3 regions of the Ureibacillus thermophilus genome follow, and region 2 is predicted to be linked to each of the others. Evidence: riboswitches for the same ligand, from Rfam matches in the RefSeq annotation. Region 2 holds a riboswitch; each other region holds the start of a gene.
What was found. A riboswitch is a leader RNA that binds a small molecule or an ion and turns the genes downstream of it on or off. The one in region 2 is predicted to bind S-adenosylmethionine.
Positions count from the first base shown of each region.

Region 1 (5,072 bases), 1.2 Mb from region 2:
ATTCCCATTGAACCCGTTTCATTGCCGCCGCACCACCATTATTCCCTACATGAAGTGAATGAGTTTTTGAATAAACTTGCCCTTGCTTTCAAACAGCAAAAAATCAATCGGCAAAATGGCATTCCTTCCATTCGAGGGCTATTTTTAAGACGGCTGTTTGTCAATGAACTATTGCATCAATATCAATCTTTAGCGGATGAATCAAGACTTGTTTTCAACAAATTAAAAAAAGCTGTTTATGATCAATATTTAGAAAGCATCGGCATCAATGAAGGCCAAATTCAAACATTAGAACAAAAAAGAAATCACCTAGAGCAAACTCTTTTGCAATATGAAAAAGAACTGGACGAGCTGCAAATCGAAAAAGCTGATTTTATTCCATCCGTTGATGAACTTCAAGCAGTAATCCATTCATTGCAAGAAAAACTCTATCATCTTGAGAAACAACAAGAAAACCTTCAAGTTTTTGAAACACAAAAAGCTCGACTGAAAAAAGAAATCGATGAAAACGAACGGGAACTTTCCCATCAACAAGCATTAGTAGAAACTTTGGAAAAGGAAATTAAATCGCTGCATCGTCAAGGAATTGCGATGGAACGAAAAGCAGAAGAATTTCAGAAAATCTTAAAACGAACCCCAGAATTGGAATTGGAAGAGACGAATAAAAAAATAAAGAACTGCTACCTTGAAATTGAAAAATACGAACGCCAAATCAAGCGGCTGCCAATTACAAAGGAAATCCAAAAAGAATGGTTCTCTTTATTAAACCGAGCAACAGAACAGGATTTAGAAGAAATTCGAAAACTTTACGTCAAACACGCGAATGTCATTGGTACAACCTGCGTTGCCTCTGCCAATAAAGAGTTTATGGACAACTATCCGATTTTTGATGTAGTCATTATTGATGAAGTGTCAAAAGCCACACCTCCTGAACTTTTGCTTCCAATGTTAAAAGGAAAGAAAATCATCCTTGTCGGCGACCATCATCAACTGCCGCCTTTAATTGGCGACGATACCTTTGAAGAAACGCTGGAAGAAATCTTGAAAAATATGGATGGTTTTGAAGAAAAACGAGAGCTGGAAAAACTGTTGGAAGAATCTTTATTTGAACGCCTTTATAAAAACTTGCCAAGCACCAATAAGAAAATGCTTGGCATTCAATACCGCATGCATGAAAAAATTATGCAAACGATTGCACCTTTCTATCAAAATGGAAATGAATCTTTGCAATGCGGCCTCACAAACTCTGATGAAGTAAGAGACCATCGACTGGAAGGCCACTTTGTAAAACGACATGAACATTTGCTATGGTTTGACATCCCAAATGAGCCGTTTTATTTTGAAGAACGGATGCAAGAAGGTTCCAGCTTATTCAATACTTCAGAACTAGAAATCATTAAGGAATTATTGATAGACTTAAACGATGCAACGGCAAAAGGGAAAGAAAATGGGCAATTTGAGAAAGAAGCGTTAAAATCTGTGGGTGTAATCAGCTTCTATAGAGAACAGGTTAACCGGGTGAATCAATTAGTTGAAGAACTGAATTTGCCTCATTTGCATATTCGCACAGGTTCAGTCGATAAGTTCCAAGGAATGGAAATGGATGTCATTTTATTAAGTATGGTACGCAATAACCAACATGGGGAAATCGGCTTTGCCAAAGACTATCGCCGTTTAAACGTCGCTTTATCCCGAGCGCGGGAATTGCTGATGATCGTCGGCAGCTCTGAAATGTTTACAAAACGTCCGAAAAAGAAAGAAACGAGAGAGATGTATCAGCGCTTATATGAGGTTGTGAAAGCCCTGCAAGGAATACGAACAATTACGAAGGAGCCTGCGACATGGAACTCCAACAATTAAAACAACAATTAGAAAAAGAAATGAAGGGAACGATTGTTCATACGGATATTTGGTGTCTTCCTATGCATACGTATGAAATCACCTATCAGCCCATCGAAAAAAAGACGATGGATATTTTAATGAAAATTTTGCTGTTTTCATTTCAAAAATCCACTTTTGAAAACGCGGAAGAACTGAGCGACATTTTATTGGTGGAGCCTTTATTTATAGAAGATTTGATGCGGAAAATGCAAAAAAATGGGTTGCTGGCAAGGGAAAACAAGGTTTATCAATTGACCGAAAAAGGGAAGCAACAATTTGCCCAGGGAGTCTTTGAAGAAGAATTAGATCCTGTGACGGTGGAGTTGTTATATAGCCCAACCCATTCCAACATTTTCCATGGAGATATAGAAGAAGTATTGGATTATGATGATTTTCCAGACCAATTATACCGCTATATGAAAAATGAAGAGGAAACATTGAATCAAGAGTTTTTCATAAATGAAATACAAAAAATGTACTTGGATTCAATGGACGAAAGTGAGCAGGAAATCAAATCCATTTTATCATTGGAAAAGGTGCAAATTAATGATGTTCCATGCATTGAACTGATTATTTGGAACAATGAAAAGAAGGAATTTTTTCCTCGGGTGTGGAATACGTTATTAAATAATTGGGATGAATTTTTAGAAAAAGAAATATTTGAGAAGGAAAAGTTGGAGTGGTTCGAGAAATTTCAGAGTGAAATCAAATAGCTCGAATATTGCATTTCTCTATTGGATATGTTAGGATATTCTTAATTTTATATGGAATTAATACTTTCTTATCAAGAGAAGTGGAGGGACTTGGCCCAATGAAACTTCAGCAACCTCTAACGGATGTTAGAAAGGTGCTAATTCCAGCAAGGTGTAACCTTGGGAGATAAGAGAGTGTGCATGAAATATTTGTACCCTCTCATTCTCATTGCTGGAATGAGAGGGTTTTTTATTTCAGATTATTTAGAAATGGGGGACAAGGGAATGCCAATTAATATTCCTAAAAATTTACCAGCTGGAGAAATATTAAGAAATGAAAAAATTTTCGTCATGGAAGAGGACCGCGCATTATCGCAGGACATTCGGCCATTAAACATTTTAGTGTTGAATTTAATGCCTGAGAAAGAAAAAGCGGAACTTCAATTGCTGCGCTTGCTTGGAAATACGCCGCTGCAAACGAATGTAACCTTTTTAAATACTGCTACATATGAATCAAAAAATGTATCAAAAAGCCATTTAGAGTTGTTTTATAAAACATTTGATAAAATTAAACACCGCCGTTTTGATGGAATGGTCATCACAGGGGCGCCTGTGGAACGCATGGAATTTGAAGAAGTCAACTATTGGAAAGAATTGACTGAAATTTTAGACTGGGCGAAAGTGAATGTCACATCAATCATTTATATCTGTTGGGCTGCACAGGCGGCTTTGTATTACCATTTTGGCATTGGCAAGTTTGAATTGCCGAAAAAATGTTCCGGCATTTATTCCCATACAATTACGGACTTAACGAACGATTTAGTTCGTGGTTTCAACGATGAATTTGTGGCGCCTCATTCACGATATACATCTGTTTCCATCGAGGAAATCGAGCAGCATCCGGATTTAAAATTATTAAGTTATTCTGAAGAAGTTGGGCCTTTTATCATTCAATCAAAAGACAATAAACACATTATGATTACCGGTCACTTGGAATATGATGCCACAACCCTTGCAGAAGAATATGAGCGTGACATAAAGAAAGGTTTGCCGGTCGACATACCAGAAAATTATTTCCCTGACAACGACCCAACAAAACAGCCAAAAAATTATTGGCGCGCCCATGCCCACTTATTATTCTACAACTGGTTAAACTACTACGTTTACCAAGAAACGCCGTACGATTGGCACTATGTGGAAGATGCCATTAATTTCGAAATTTAAACAGAGCTGTAAAAATTCTTCTATTTCGGAAGAATTTTTACAGCTCTTATTTTTAGATGAAAAACATTGCCACAATCGTAGTTACAACGAGTCCGATTACAACAGGAACTAAATTTCGTCTCGCCAATTCAAACGGACTTACGTTACAGATGGCAGCAGCCGGAATTAACGCCCATGGTACAAGCGTTCCCCCGCCGACATAAATCGCTGCAATTTGCCCAAGGGCCGTAAGCGTTGCAGTTCCATCGCCAATGACTGTTCCAAATAGATTGGCAATGGAGCCGACTAATGAAATGCCCGAAAATCCGGACCCATCTAATCCGGTAATAGCGCCGACACCAGCAACGGTTACTGCCGCAACTTCCGCTGTCATTGGCACAACGGCTGCCAAAGCGCCCCCTAAATCGTTGATGATGCCTTGGGATGTTTCAGGCAAATAGTCGCCGATGATTTGTGTGAATCCTGAATCTCCTAAATAGAAGAAAGCGGCGATTGGAATCACTGGTCCAAACACTTTAAAACCAAATTGGAATCCTTGAATTAAGTAACTTGTCGTTTTTTCAAGTCCTGCATTTTTATGGGCAAACATGGATAGGAGCAGCAGAAGTACAAGGGTTGTTCCGCCAATGAGCGCCGTTGCATCCCCGCCGGTTAAATCAAAAATCGCCATCGCGACTACATTTAATAAGAAGGTAATCGGTATTAAAATAGCAAAAAATCGTTTTTGATTTTTCGTTAAGAGATGTGCTTCCACTTCCTCTTCGTCTTCTTGGCCACCATCAAAACCGCCAACCATCTCAATAGTTCCCCGTTTCAAATCCCTTCTGAGCAAGAAAAATGCTGTAAAAGTTGTCACAACGCCCATCACGATGACAAGAGGAACGCTAGCAGAAATGACATCGCTAACAGGGAGTCCTGCTGCATCAGCCGTCAATTTCGGTGCGCCTTGAATGATAAAATCGCCAGATAGCGCAATCCCATGCCCGAATAAGTTCATCGCCATTGCCACGCCAAGAGCAGGAAGTCCAGCTCGTATCGCAACAGGCAATAACACCGCTCCAAGCAGCGCAACAGCAGGGGATGGCCAGAAGAACCAGGAAATCACCATCATTAAAATCCCTATTGTCCAATAGGCAAGCGTCGGATTTTTAATGATTTTCGTAAAAGGGGAGACCATCACTTCGTTAATTTCCGTTTTTAAAAGCACCCGGCTCATGGCGACAATAACGCAAATGATAATGATGGTCGATAGTAGTTCCGTAATAGCGTAGATGA
Region 1 is NZ_CP036528.1:2,072,676-2,077,747, forward strand. It holds gene DKZ56_RS10260 (DEAD/DEAH box helicase) at 1-1,860, shown strand, start outside; gene DKZ56_RS10265 (hypothetical protein) at 1,842-2,594, shown strand; SAM riboswitch class I at 2,660-2,767, shown strand; gene metA (homoserine O-acetyltransferase MetA) at 2,859-3,797, shown strand; gene DKZ56_RS10275 (hypothetical protein) at 3,850-5,072, opposite strand, start outside.
Region 1: it holds a riboswitch for S-adenosylmethionine, as region 2 does, so the genes downstream of both, metA (homoserine O-acetyltransferase MetA) here and DKZ56_RS01350 (O-acetylhomoserine aminocarboxypropyltransferase/cysteine synthase family protein) in region 2, are expected to answer to the same signal.

Region 2 (5,072 bases):
AACATGGCATTTATTCATAACCGCTTTTTTCAAATATGTGTATGCAGGCTCTTCACCTACAATGGCTTCAAAAACTACTTGCAATCCCTTAACAGATAAGCAATCATCAATGCTATCAGTCAACAGATGACGCGTTCCTGGAACTCGCTCTTTTGATGTATCACGAACTAATATTTTTGCAACTTCTAATTCTACCCCTAATTTTTTCCGTAAATCTTCCCTTTTTTCGTTCAATATATGGTAAATGCCTTGACCGACTGTGCCAAATCCTAAAATGGCCGCCTTGATTGTTGCCATTTTCTTTCGCCTCCATCTTTCTTTCAATTGAAATTTTTGTTAATAAGCAAGCGAGTGCAAAATCTTTATATTACACAAACACTCAATTTGTAGTGTTTAAAAAATAATAAAATTCTATATTTTTTGAAACATACAGAAATTTTAACGTATATACAAAAGAAACTCAAGGGGATTCTACCCAAGATGGACAATTGTTTTCTGTGGAAAGGCATACAACTATTATAATATAGCAAATGAATTCAATTTTGAAATAAAAATAGCCAGTACGAACATTGTACTGACCAGTCATTTCTTTATGATGCCTGTTTGAATAATACATGCCGATATTGATTTAAAATTTTTCTCATTAATTTCTCCTCTTCTTTAGAAAAGGCAGGCACTGCATAAGGTCTAAGGATTAATTGGAACTCTCCATATTTTAAATACCACTCATTTGCCGGCTTTGAAATATGCTGTTCTCCAAATTCTTTATAAGCTTCATAAACTTCTTTTACAACATAATCATGAGTTAACATGGAATACGATTCTTCTCTATAAGGATTCGATCCAAAAACATTTTCCCAGCATCTTTTAACAACTTCAAGCAAATGCTGCAATGCCTTTGCGTTCACAAAAGTGTTTGTTTCATTTAATTCATATATAATATAAGCCGCAAAATTTTGAGCGCTATAGACCTTGCTCATTGAACCAGCTCCTTTATTAATTAAAGAGGGAAAGCCTTTCATCAGGCTTTCCATTTATTTTAGGGGGGATCTCAATACGATGGAATCTAATCATCCTCTTATTATTAATATATATCATTTAATCACTAATTTCAAGTATCCTAATTAATTTACTTGGTTTTATTTTAAAAAGGGGATGGGTTATAAAAAAACAATCATTACTGCTAAATGACGGGTCAGCAATTAGAATAAGAAAGCATGTGAATTGTACTCGAATGGGAATACAATTCACACATTATAAATGTTTTGTGAACAACCAAATAAATCCGTGAAGAGGCGTCTCCATGCTGCGAATGGGCAGCTTGTATTTACTTTATTCATCCATTGCGAATGGGCAATGGTTGCGGCAAACCGTTTTCTTTTAAATCTGCTGCAAATGAGCAGCTATTTCATAACTAAATTTTACTTGCTGCAAATGGGCAGCCGGGAATATTATATCCGCTCAAATGAGAACGGGAAGCACTTGAAAAAACTCCGATTCTATATATTTAACAAAGAGAGGGGCTTTGTAATCCACTTTTACGCGTTTTTCACGCCGAATTCAGCTGCTGCTTTGGCTAAAGCTTGATCTAAATCTGCAATGATATCGTCCACATTTTCTAAACCGATGGATAAGCGGATAAGCTCTTCTCCTACACCGGCAATTTTCAATTCTTCAGCAGTTAATTGTTGGTGAGTAGTGGAAGCTGGATGAATAATCAAGGATCTTGCATCTCCAACGTTTGCAACGTGAGAGAACAATTTTACATTGTCAATAACAACGCTTCCTGCTTCACGGCCACCTTTAATACCGAATGTCACCATAGAACCATAACCGTTTTTCAAATATTTTTTCGCTAAATGGTGAGATTCGAATGATTCATCTCCTGGATAATTCACGTATTCCACATATGGGTGGTTTTTCAAAAATGCCACTACTTTTTCTGCATTTTCACTGTGTCTTGGATAGCGGAGGTGAAGAGTTTCCAATCCTTGAAGGAAACTGAATGCCGCATCCGGTCCTAAAGTTGGGCCAAGATCGCGCAATAATTGGACGCGCATTTTTGTTGCAAAAGCTGCACCGGCTGTATCGATGCCGTAACGAATGCCATGATATGTGTGGTCAGGCTCTGTGAAACCAGGGAATCGACCTTGTGTCCAGTCGAATTTTCCTGCATCTACCACAACGCCACCGATTGTTGTACCGTGGCCGCCAATCCATTTTGTTGCTGAATGGATAACAACATCTGCTCCAAAATCAATTGGATTGCATCCATATGGAGATGGGAACGTATTGTCGATGATTAATGGAATGCCATGTTCATGGGCAATTGCTGCTACTGCTTCAATATCTAAAATATTTAAGCTAGGATTTCCTACTACTTCTGCATAGATTGCTTTTGTTTTGTCCGTAATTGCTTTGCGGAAGTTTTCCGGATCTCTTTCATCTACAAATGTTGTTGTAATGCCCCAACGAGGTAATGTGTTAGCAAATAAGTTATATGTTCCGCCATACAATGATCCAGCAGAGACAATTTCATCTCCCGCATTGGCGATATTTAAAATGGAGAAGGCAACTGCCGCCTGACCGGAAGATAGAGCAACAGCTGCAGAGCCCCCTTCTAGCAAGGCAACACGCTTTTCAAACACATCGACTGTCGGGTTCATGATGCGGGAATAAATGTTTCCGGCTTCTTCAAGGGCAAATAATTTTCGTGCATGTTCTGTGTTTTTGAAGGCATAAGCCGTCGTGCGATAAATCGGAACGGCAATTGCACCTGTTACTGGATCAGGTTGTTGACCACCGTGAAGTAATAGCGTTTCTGGTTTGAATTCGGACATGATATTTCCTCCTAAACATAAATTTGATGGAAGGTTTCGAGAAGGCATGGAAGATAAAACAAAAACCCTCTTCATATAAGAAGAGGGCTTTGTACACGTACATTTCCTCCTCTTATCTTTCAGACAAACGTCTGTAGGATTTAGCACCTTTGCAATTTCTTGCAGGTTGCCGGGCATCTTTGGGCCTAGTCCCTCCGCCTCTCTTGATAAGAGTATGATTGATTTTCCATCGTTGGATTAACTATAAAACATAGTATCCCACTCTGTCAACCACTTTTTGAAAATTTTAAAACTTCTTTATTTTTTTGAGTATAATAGAACAAAATTGATTTTTCCATAAATGAAGAGAAAAAAATGTTCATTCCCCCCCAAAATATCTTCTTGTAAAGACTGTGCCGAAAAAGCGATTCTCTTCATTTTCCTCTGTAATATGCCTTCACAACAAAAGATTTCATCCAATTCGGAATGCCGATGATAAACCGAGCCTACCTTCTTGTCCTATTATGAATGGATAGGCGTTCTTTAATTCAAATTTTTGTCATTGGCTAAAAAGTATAATATGATACCTTTAGGAAGAGAAACATCGCTTTAAAGAGCGATCTTCAACTTAACCAGTACATAAAAGGGGTGTAAATGTTGAACGTAAAAGAATTATTGCGTAGTCATACATCTGTACGCAAATATACAGGAGAAGAAATACCAAAAGAAAAAATTATTGATCTAATTCAAACGGCACAAATGGCTGCTTCTTCCCATTTTGTACAAGCCTATAGTGTAATTTTGGTGACAGATGAAGAAAAGAAACAAAAACTCGGAGAACTTTCCAAAAATGAATTTCAATTTCAAACAGCCGGGGCTGCTTTGTTATTCTGTGTCGACTTTAAACGATTAGAAGTAGCTGGGAAAAAACACGGTGTCGATATTACAGTGGATACGGCGGAAAATGTCTTAGTGGGTGTTGCGGATGTGGCGATTTTTGCGCAAAACTTTGTCGTTGCGGCAGAATCTGAAGGCTACGGCATTTGTTATATCGGCGGCGCAAGAAACAATCCAAAAGAAATCAGCGAATTATTTAACCTTCCAGAACACGTCTTCCCGCTCTTTGCAATGACAATCGGGAAACCAACAAAACGAAATGAAACAAAACCAAGACTCCCAGTGGAAGCCGTATTGCATGAAAATGAATATGATGCTGAAAAATATGATGAGCTTTTAGATAAATACGATGCGATTATGGAAAACTATTATGCATCCAGAAGCTCCAATCAAAAAGTATCCAATTGGACGAAGCAAATGGCGGATTTCCTCAGTGAACAACGCCGTCCATTCATCAAAGAATTTTTAGCGTCCAAAGGATTCACTTGGAAATAATCATAAAGAGGCTGGGACATAAACCAAAAATTATAGGGGTAGCTGAAAGAGTTTTGATAAAAAATTGAACTAACGAAAAATTGATTGGAGTGACGGGGCGAGCTCCTGTCGCGCACGCTTAGTCGCAAAGCAAAGCTTTCCTGCGACGAGCCCTCTCGAGACCACGAGGAGCGAAGGAATGACTCAGAGGAGGCTAGCCGGGCCCCGCGGAAAGCGTTCCCGGAACGGAAATCAATTTTTAATAACATATCAAAAAAACATCATTTTCTCTTTGGAGAAAGTGATGTTTTTTTAGATTTGTCAAAACTCTTTATTTTTTCTCTTAAACTTCTATAATGCCCAATCCAATAAAACTAAAAATGTATAAAGATAAATAATAAGGTCTACAGCTATCTCCATTATAGAACTATTTTCACATTTAAACTGATTAAATATTCCTATTTCGCTCCTTAATCCTTTTTTTCAAACATCTGGCATATTAAAATAAAATAAATTGGTCAGTTTTTCCAAATTAATCATGATGCCGCGAAGGGAAGAGAAATGATGAGACAACATAAACAAGTCGCTTTATCCCTCGAACGCCAACATCTTAAACATATAAGAAGTTATTACCGGACAATTGCTGAAATTAACCTATGCTTAGGAAATATCCATCGAAGCATTGAACATAAAATTGATAAGCAAAAATACCAGTATGCTACAGAATATGTGAATCAATATATTTCCTACACAACCGTTTGGAATATCAAATTTGTATATAATCTGGAGAATCCTGAAGTAGCACTCCTTCAACTGTTCCATTTAGAATATATATTCGAACATGAACCAAAAAATCGTTTTACCATGGAACGCAAGCAATTA
Region 2 is NZ_CP036528.1:294,813-299,884, forward strand. It holds gene DKZ56_RS01340 (homoserine dehydrogenase) at 1-297, opposite strand, end outside; gene DKZ56_RS01345 (hypothetical protein) at 591-980, opposite strand; gene DKZ56_RS01350 (O-acetylhomoserine aminocarboxypropyltransferase/cysteine synthase family protein) at 1,539-2,840, opposite strand; SAM riboswitch class I at 2,950-3,053, opposite strand; gene nfsA (oxygen-insensitive NADPH nitroreductase) at 3,474-4,211, shown strand; gene DKZ56_RS01360 (hypothetical protein) at 4,755-5,072, shown strand, end outside.

Region 3 (5,072 bases), 810 kb from region 2:
AATGTAAGCATAGAACAATCCAAAAGATTAGAAAAGGCGTTGAAAGAGGCGGGAAAAGAAGTGGAAACATGGTATATGTCGGGGCTTGCCCATCATTTTCCGCCAAATCTTAATCGAGAAACGGTGCAATCTATTTGCAAGTGGATGAAAGATAAGGGAAGTGAAAAAAGTTTTTGACTTTCAGAAGCTCTTTTCAATCTTTTTAAGAGATAAAAAAAGGGGGTGTCCACTTTTCAGACGCCCCCTTTTTTATTAAAGATTAAACCAATGGTCCACCTTTTTTCAAAATTTCTTCTGAAACATTATCGAACTTTTTGAAGTTTTCTTTGAAAAGATTTGCCAAATAACGGGCTTTTTCATCGTATGCTTCTTTATCTTCCCAAGCATCGCGTGGATCTAGCACTTCACTAGGCACTCCGTCAATTTTTGTTGGGATGTGTAATCCGAAAAATGCATCTTGTTTTGTTTCCACATCGTTTAATTTGCCTTCAATAGCAGCGCGTACCATTGCACGAGTGTAAGAAAGTTTCATACGGCTTCCAACACCGTATTCGCCGCCAGTCCAACCAGTGTTCACCAAGAATACTTGCACATCATGCTTGTCGATTTTCTCGCCTAGCATTTCAGCATATCTTGTTGCTGGAAGCGGAAGGAAAGGCGAACCAAAGCACGTTGAGAATACAGGTTCTGGTGAAGTAACACCGCGTTCTGTACCCGCTAATTTAGAAGTAAATCCGCTTAAGAAATGGTACATTGCTTGTTCTTTCGTCAATTTGCTGATTGGAGGAAGCACTCCAAAAGCATCTGCAGTTAAGAAGATTATTGTTTTTGGATGACCAGCTATCGATGGTATTGCAATATTATCAATAAAATGAATTGGATAAGCAGCTCGCGTATTTTCAGTTAACGTATTGTCATCATAATCAGGAACGCGCGTATCTGGGTTGATTACAACGTTTTCCAATACAGTTCCAAATCGAATGGCATTGTAAATTTCTGGTTCTTTTTCAGCAGATAAATTAATAGTTTTTGCATAGCATCCGCCTTCGATGTTGAATACACCGTTGTCTGACCAACCGTGTTCATCATCACCAATCAATTTACGGTCGCTGTCTGCAGAAAGAGTTGTTTTACCAGTACCGGATAAACCGAAGAATAATGCTACATCGCCATCTTCGCCAACATTAGCAGAGCAGTGCATAGAAAGAATTCCTTTTTCAGGCAATAGATAGTTCATAATGCTGAAGATGGATTTTTTCATTTCGCCAGCATATTCTGTACCGCCGATTAGAATGATTTTCTTTTCAAAAGAAATGATGATAAATGCTTCTGAGTTTGTTCCATCAACAGATGGGTCAGCTTTAAAACCAGGAGCAGATACAATTGTAAATTCAGCTTGATGAGAAGCTAATTCTTCTTTTGTTGGACGGATGAATAATTGATGGCAGAATAGATTATGCCAAGCGTATTCATTGACAACCTGAATTGACAATTGCGATTCTTTATCAGCTCCGGCAAAGCCTTTAAATACGAATAGCTCATCTTTTTCTTTTAAGTAATTCAAAACTTTCAAATACAAGTTATCAAATACTTCAGAAGAAATCGGGCGGTTCACATTACCCCAATCGATTTTATCTTTTATGCTTTCTTCTTCCACAATAAATTTATCTTTTGGGGAACGGCCTGTATATTTCCCAGTCTCAGCAACAATTGCGCCGTCTACAGTGAGTCTTGCTTCACCGCGAATCACTGCTTTTTCAATTAATTGAGGCACAGACAATTGGTTGCTTATGTTCTTACCTTTTAATAATTCCTTCAGTTCATTTGCAACTTCTACTGAATTCATCGATTAAATACCATCCTTTTTTTATTTTTAGGGAAATTAGCTTTAATTTATATATAATACAAAAATTAGTATAACACATTAGATGGAATAATCTATACTAATTCGAAAATTTATTTATGAAATTTTTTGACATCTCTTGCCTATTATTGCAAGAAAATGGAAGAAATATGCACTATAAGTGAATAAAGAAAAAATATTTGACATAATAGTATAGATTACGTAACATGTTGGATGAACGGATACTCTTATCCAGAGCTGGTGGAGGGTTAAGGCCCTATGAAACCCGGCAACCTGCATTATCTATATAATAATGCGTGGTGCTAACCTGATGCAAGGGATTACCTTGAACGATAAGAGTGAAAGGTAGAGATTTTAGTTCCTTTCCTCATGACAGATGTGGATAGGAACTTTTTTTATTCGAATTTTAAAATGAAATGATTCAAGCTAAAATAGATTAGCAAGTTTACCTTTCATTATCCTCGTAATGTTCCTTACGGGCGAAAGTCAAAAAAGGATCATGGATAATGAGTACCGTATCATAAGAGTTTTGTCTCAACAATTTAGGAGGAAAATGAATGTCAAATCGTCGACTATTTACATCAGAAAGCGTAACAGAAGGGCATCCGGATAAAGTTTGCGACCAAATTTCAGATGCCATATTAGATGCCATACTCGCAGAAGATCCAAATGCAAGGGTTGCTTGCGAAGCGATTGCGACGACAGGATTGGTTCTTGTAACGGGAGAAATTACAACAACAACATATGTAGATATCCAAACCATCGTTCGTGATACTGTCGCAGAAATTGGCTATACGCGAGGCAAATATGGCTTCGATGCGGAAAACTTGGCGGTGCTCACAGCGATTGGTGAACAATCCCCTGATATTGCGGAAGGGGTGGACCGAGCATTAGAAGCCCGAGAAGGATTGATGACAGATGAGGAAATAGAGGCAATTGGCGCTGGGGACCAAGGGCTAATCTTTGGATTTGCGTGCAATGAAACGCCTGAACTCATGCCGCTGCCTATTAGTTTGGCCCATCAATTGGCTAGAAGATTAACGGAAGTCCGCAAATCAAAAGAAATTCCTTATTTGCGTCCAGACGGAAAAACGCAAGTAACGGTTGAATATGATGAAAACAACGTTCCTCGCCGCATTGATACGATTGTCATCTCTACACAACATGATGAAGGCGTCAGTCAAGAACAAATTAAAGAAGATATTATGGAAAAAGTTATTAAAGCCATTATTCCTTCTGAATTATTAGATGGAGATACAAAATACTTCATCAATCCAACTGGCCGCTTCGTCATCGGTGGACCAAAAGGAGATGCAGGATTAACAGGCCGCAAAATTATTGTTGATACTTACGGAGGCTATGCCCGCCACGGAGGAGGAGCATTTTCTGGAAAAGACCCAACAAAAGTGGACCGCTCTGCTGCCTATGCCGCTCGTTATGTAGCGAAAAATATCGTTGCTTCAGGGCTTGCTGACCGTGTGGAAGTTCAAATTGCTTATGCCATTGGCGTTGCCCGTCCAGTGTCTATTTCCATCGACACTTTTGGAACAGGCAAAGTGAGCGAAAGCCAGCTTGTTGAATGGGTGGAAGAGCTATTTGATTTGCGTCCTGCCGGAATCATCAAAATGCTTGATTTGCGTAGACCAATTTATAAACAAACAGCTGCTTATGGTCATTTTGGCCGCACAGACATCGATTTGCCATGGGAAAGAACGGACGTGGCAGAAAAATTGCGTCAAAAAGCGGGGCTATAAAATAAATAAGAAGAGGCTAGGACAAAAGATAAAAAACACCATTTTCTCACGGGAGAAAATGGTGTTTTTTTGATAATTGAAGAAAATTGATTTCCGTTCCGGGGACGCTTTCCGCATGCCCGGCTAGACTCTCCTCTGAGTCATTCCTTCGCTCCTTCAGGGTCTCGAGAGGGCTCGTCGCAGGAAAGCTTTGAAATTACTTCCTTGAACTTGCTCCCCTTTGCGACTAAGCGTGCGAGACAGGAATTCGCCCCGCCACTCCAATCAATTTTTTACAAAAAATCTTTTTGCAGTTCATTCACTTTATTCGTTATGTCCCAGCCTCTTTTATTATTTTTTCAAAGATTGATAGTATTTTCCTTTTTGAACATATTCGTTGATAATGCGGTCCATATCTTTCCGTTCCGCTTCCGTCACATTCCGGACGACTTTTGCAGGATTTCCCATTGCTACGGAATGAGGCGGAATTTTTTTGCCGGGAGGGACTAAGCTTCCAGCGGCAACAAGGGCTCCTTCCCCAATTTCTGCACCATCTAAAATAATCGCACCCATACCGATTAAAGCCCGTTTGCGAATAATGCAGCTATGTAAAGTCACTTGATGACCAACAATAACTTCATCTTCAATAATGAGAGGGTTATTTGGACTTTGATGCAGGCAGCTTAAATCTTGAATGCTGCAGCGTTTTCCAATGATTGTTGGTGCAACGTCTCCACGGATGACCGTGCCAAACCAGACGGTCGTATCTTCGCCGATTGTCACATCTCCAGTTATGGTTACATGGTCTGCAATAAATACAGATGGATGAATGTTTGGTTCTTTATCGTGGTAAGGATAAATCATCGCAAAGCTCCCCATTTCTAATGTATTATTTATGTATATTTATCCTAACAAATCAGAAAATCTTTGAAAATACACTACAGCATCTATAGAAGTTTTGCTAGATATAGGAGGAACACTATGTGGAAGTGGGAAACCGATGAACAGCCAAAAGCTGTTGTAGTCATCGTCCATAGCGCTTTTGAACATCATCGTTGGTATGCATGGTTAATAGAAAAATTAAGAATAGAAGGCTTTCATGTGGTCATGGGGGATTTGCCAGGCCATGAAAAAGGCTCGAGATATACAAGAGTACATGATGAACTAATTGAAGAATATTTGCTTTTCATCAAACAATTAATGCTAAGCGCTCTTCAGTACCATTTGCCAGTATTTGTGATTGGACATGGTTTAGGGGGAACTTTGGCAATACAATTTTTGCGAAAAACAAAATTAGAATGTGCGGGGCTCATATTAACATCCCCTTGGTTTCAATTGCAGAAACATTCCAATTTGCTTGCAAGCGCTTTAGCCAGTATGAATTTGGCATCCAATAAAAGAATATCATTAGATTTTAATCTACGAATGCTGTCTCGGAGTCCAGAAGGGCTTAAAGAGATGGAGGATGATGTGCC
Region 3 is NZ_CP036528.1:2,499,277-2,504,348, reverse strand. It holds gene DKZ56_RS12375 (alpha/beta hydrolase family protein) at 1-177, shown strand, start outside; gene pckA (phosphoenolpyruvate carboxykinase (ATP)) at 260-1,846, opposite strand; SAM riboswitch class I at 2,089-2,203, shown strand; gene metK (methionine adenosyltransferase) at 2,422-3,618, shown strand; gene DKZ56_RS12360 (gamma carbonic anhydrase) at 3,949-4,461, opposite strand; gene DKZ56_RS12355 (alpha/beta hydrolase) at 4,579-5,072, shown strand, end outside.
Region 3: it holds a riboswitch for S-adenosylmethionine, as region 2 does, so the genes downstream of both, metK (methionine adenosyltransferase) here and DKZ56_RS01350 (O-acetylhomoserine aminocarboxypropyltransferase/cysteine synthase family protein) in region 2, are expected to answer to the same signal.